2 regions of the Shewanella sp. Isolate8 genome follow, and region 2 is predicted to be linked to the other one. Evidence: predicted binding sites of a transcription regulator. Region 2 holds the regulator's gene; the other holds the start of a gene.

Region 1 (2,389 bases), 820 kb from region 2:
ACTGCCGATAACCTTCTGCCGATAAAAGGTTACCGAGGTAAAAACCGCCAAAGGCGGTAACAACATAGATGTTATTGTTATTATTAAATGTTCAATTTGTGCACATTACACGAATAACTCGCTAATTAGCAAGCTAATATCGACGGCGCTGCTAGAGACCGTGTTCGAGTTGGAAGATCATCTTCTCGGCGCTGTAGCCAAAGGTGAGGCGCAGCTCCTGGCCACCTTCTACTGCCTTAATCTCACTCTCAACACCCTCGAAACGCTGCTTAGCCGCCTGTGCCATGGCTTGCAACTCGCTTTGGGCGTTGTCTCCATCACGTACCAGAGTCAGCACGGTATCAAACTCATCGATCACGGCACCGATATCGGCATAGCTGCCACAATCGTTACAGGTATCGTTTACCAACTCTGATTGACCCTCTTGAATCTTTTTCATTTTGACCCTTAACCTTTTAACTGAAAATGCTCATAGCTATATATAGCAAAAGCCGAGCTACCGCACTTAAAACTAAGCCAAAATGTCTCCTAACGCACGTTGCCTGACGATCTGCTCGGTAAAATGTGGTAATTCCAAACTAGGTGCGTCGGCATCGAGTTCATTGTGAAAACGCGCCAGGGTGATGGGATCGCAGTTAGCCAGCACCTCTTGCATCGCCAAAGGGTCCCGTCCTCTGTGGACTAAGGGTTCGGGACTCAGGTATTGCTGCAGATGAAAGCCGCTTAGCCCTGCCTGGTGAAACTGCTCGCTGTTATCTCTGTCTTCACCCAGCTGCAGTGCGCTGGTCAGCGCCTGTGGCTCGGGTAACTCAAATTGACGCTTGAGCTTTGTCTCAACATCGCTTGGCTCCTGATCCAGATGAAACTGCGCCATATCTCTAGCATCGTTTGACAACATGGCCAGCAGCAGACCAAATTCTCCCCGGCGATGATCCACTATCGCCTGGTTGAGTCGGGTCCCTAATTGATTCTCGTTGATGATCAACTGACTAGTTCGCATAAAAAAACATCAATAAAACAGCTCGTTGCTATTTAATCGACCGCTTGCGCCATAACTTTAGTAATTATTTTAAATTGGGGCTTTACAGCGCCAAGGATTCTGACTACTATTGCCGCCGCAATTGAGGAGGGGTTCCCGAGTGGCCAAAGGGATCAGACTGTAAATCTGACGGCTCAGCCTTCGAAGGTTCGAATCCTTCTCCCTCCACCATTTGCCTACAATGTAATAAAGAGATACTCGTGGAGGGGTTCCCGAGTGGCCAAAGGGATCAGACTGTAAATCTGACGGCTCAGCCTTCGAAGGTTCGAATCCTTCTCCCTCCACCATCTTTATCTCGTTATTATCTTGTGCTGCTGTACCAAAAAATATGGAGGGGTTCCCGAGTGGCCAAAGGGATCAGACTGTAAATCTGACGGCTCAGCCTTCGAAGGTTCGAATCCTTCTCCCTCCACCATTTTTTCTCTCGCATTATTTGCGCATCATTTAGTTCCTAAATTCAAACACTTCGCTTCATCTTTGTAATCATTTTGATGATATTATGCCCTTAGTTAATGCCTTGATTCGATGACTGATACTTAGTCCTTTAATTAGTGGATCATTCTTTCAGCCTCCCAAAATTTTCCTCCACGGCCAGCACTCCCTGTTATCCGTCGCATTTATTTTCGATTTTCCTTTTCGTTATAATTTATTTCGTTAAGCTATAACGACTATCCGCTCGATAACCTTAGGAGCCACAATGAATCAATCTTGGGTCAACCAGGCCATCGCCAAGATCGAGGCAGACTATCAACGCAGTGCAGACACCCATCTGATCAAGCTGGAACTGCCTATGCTGCCCGGCATCGATATCTACCTAAAAGATGAAAGCACCCATCCCACCGGCAGCCTTAAGCACCGCCTGGCGAGATCTCTGTTTCTCTACGCCCTGTGTAACGGTTGGATCACCCAAGATACGCCCATCATAGAATCCTCCTCGGGCAGCACAGCCGTGTCCGAGGCCTACTTTGCACGTCTGCTTGGCCTGCCCTTTATTGCTGTCATGCCCGCCTCTACCGCCAAGAAGAAGATACAACAGATAGAGTTCTATGGCGGCCGTTGCCACTTCGTCGACCATTCGAGTGAGATATACGCCGAATCACAACGGCTGGCCGACGAGCTGTCGGGCCACTATATGGACCAATTTACCTACGCCGAGCGGGCAACCGACTGGCGCGGTAACAACAACATCGCCAACTCCATCTTCGAGCAGATGCAGCGAGAACCACATCCTGTCCCTAGCTGGATAGTGATGAGCCCGGGTACGGGCGGCACCTCGGCCACCATAGGCCGCTATATTCGCTATCAATGCGCCAAGACAAAGTTATGTGTAGTGGACCCGGAAAACTCGGT
Region 2 (2,389 bases):
GTTTGCCGCCTGCTCCGTCATGTCGATGACATAATTGAGGCGCTCTTTGGCATCGGGAATTTCGCTATTGGCCAGCTCCACGAGGCGACCGTCCACCTGAAAATCCACTATCGCACTGTGAAGCTGACGGGTAAGGCGACCCACCTCGTCAAACAGCTCTTTCTGAATCGGGCTGGCGATGTCGCGAATTAGCTCATCGGCCTGCTCTTGTTGGCCAGCCTCGAGTAGATCAACGAGTTGCTTGGCCTGTGCTAAATTGATCAGCCCTGAAGTTTCTGCCTGCATAGCTCAACCTTGATTAACCGAGTCGTTCGAAAATTTTGTCTAACTTCTCTTTCAATGTCGCCGCAGTAAAAGGTTTCACCACATAGCCATTCACGCCGGCCTGGGCCGCTGCGATGATCTGTTCCCTTTTCGCTTCCGCAGTCACCATCAACACAGGAATGTGTTTCAGGTTGTCATCGGCACGGATAGCCTTTAATAGGTCGATCCCCTGCATCCCAGGCATATTCCAATCGGTCACGACAAAATCAAAATCGCCTTTTTGCAACATAGGCAAGGCTGTCGAACCGTCATCTGCTTCCTGAGTGTTATTAAAACCCAAGTCTCTCAACAAGTTCTTGATGATGCGTCTCATTGTTGAGAAATCGTCAACAACGAGAATCTTCATATTCTTGTCCAAGGTTTCCTCCGCGGAGCTGTTTTTATATTGCTCATGTAATCGTTATATTTTGGTCCAATGCTTGAGTTTCGCTTTGAGTCTGAGCATCGCCTGGCTGTGTATCTGGCTTACTCGGGATTCGCTGACATCAAGTACGGCACCGATCTCTTTTAAATTTAATGCTTCGTCATAATATAACGACAAAACTAATCCATCTCTTTCTGGCAGTAATTTAATCGCTTCCACGAGGGCCTCATGAAACTGTGTCTCTGCCAGAGATTCAAATGCGTCGTCCTGGTGATCATCTTCCTGTCTTACTACATCGACCGATACGCCAAGATCTTCAATTCCAACTACTTTCCCGACTGAAACATCATTAAGAATATGATGGTACTCATCGAGCGGCATATCAAGTCGATCCGCAATTTCATTGTCTTTTGCGTCACGTCCAAGTTCTTGTTCTAGCTCGTCAATCACCTGTGCTATGCGGCGTTGATTGCGGTGAACCGACCTGGGTACCCAGTCGCCACGGCGGATCTCGTCGAGCATAGAGCCACGAATGCGTATTCCGGCAAAGGTTTCAAACTTAGCCCCCTTGCTGCCGTCGAACTTGGCCGAGGCTTCGAGCAGGCCCATCATACCTGCTTGTAACAGATCATCCAATTGCACCGAGGCGGGCAGACGAGCAAGTAAATGGTGAGCAATCCTTTTAACCAACGGTGCATACTGTTCGACAATAGAAGCTTTGTTATCTAAACAAGTATACGCAGCGGCTTTACTCACTCGTACGATCCTCTTGATATTCTGGACGTTGTACCAAACGTTCCACAAAGAACTCTAGGTGGCCGCCCGGCTGTTGTGGCACTGGCCAGCTAATGATCTTATTAGCCAAACCATGATAAGCAATCGACGCCGGCGACTTAGGAAACGCCTCGACGATCAACTTTTGTTTACGAACTGACTTACGAAGGTTTTCATCGAATGGGATAGTCGCAACCAGCTCCAAGGCCACATCGAGAAAACGGTCGGTTACCTTGCTAAGTTTAGCAAACAACTCCATCCCTTCTCGCAAACTTCTGACCATGTTGGCCACAATCTTAAATCTGAATACGCCGTGCTCGCGGCTCAGAATCTTAATTAAAGCATAGGCATCGGTAATAGAGGTCGGCTCATCACAGACCACCACCAAGACATCTTGCGAGGCGCGAGAGAAACTGAGCACCATGTCCGAGATACCGGCAGCGGTATCCACGACCAAGATATCAAACTGGGTCTTCATCTCACTGAAGGCGCGGATTAGGCCGGCATGCTGCGCAGGTGTCAGCTCCACCATGGCCTGGGTACCGGAAGTGGCTGGAATAATGCCTATACCCTTTGGACCACGAACGATGATCTCGTCAAGGTCGGCCTCACCGGATAATACGTGGGACAGATTGCGCTCAGCCCTTAGGCCCAACATGACATCGACGTTGGCTAGACCCAAGTCGGCATCGAGCACAAGCACTCGCTTGCCCTTCTCGGCCAGGGAGACGGCGGTATTGATCGATACGCTGGTTTTACCTACGCCACCTTTACCACCGGTTACGGCAATTACTTTTACTTTTTCGTTATATGGTTGATTCATCATACGTAAACCGCTTGCTTGATCCCGACTCATTATATTACTCAAATGCGTAGGCCTGTTCATATGACCTTTCGTTATTCTGTATTGGTTGCACTTTCTTTTCG

What was found. Region 2 encodes FliA, which starts transcription of late flagellar genes. Its sites were predicted from a motif close to CTAAAGNTNNNNNNNNNNNNGCCGATA; they were not measured.
Region 1: the regulator FliA is predicted to act here: its motif matches at 1,035-1,061, upstream of L1D43_RS07950 (VC2046/SO_2500 family protein).

Annotation. Positions count from the first base shown of each region.
Region 1 covers NZ_JAKEVI010000001.1:1,802,563-1,804,951, forward strand. Annotated here, with positions in the region: gene L1D43_RS07945 (DUF406 family protein) at 152-439, opposite strand; gene L1D43_RS07950 (VC2046/SO_2500 family protein) at 512-1,000, opposite strand; tRNA gene L1D43_RS07955 (tRNA-Tyr) at 1,126-1,210, shown strand; tRNA gene L1D43_RS07960 (tRNA-Tyr) at 1,242-1,326, shown strand; tRNA gene L1D43_RS07965 (tRNA-Tyr) at 1,370-1,454, shown strand; gene L1D43_RS07970 (PLP-dependent cysteine synthase family protein) at 1,737-2,389, shown strand, end outside.
Region 2 covers NZ_JAKEVI010000001.1:982,355-984,743, reverse strand. Annotated here, with positions in the region: gene L1D43_RS04275 (protein phosphatase CheZ) at 1-285, opposite strand, end outside; gene cheY (chemotaxis response regulator CheY) at 299-682, opposite strand; gene L1D43_RS04265 (RNA polymerase sigma factor FliA) at 725-1,444, opposite strand; gene L1D43_RS04260 (MinD/ParA family protein) at 1,437-2,318, opposite strand; gene flhF (flagellar biosynthesis protein FlhF) at 2,323-2,389, opposite strand, start outside.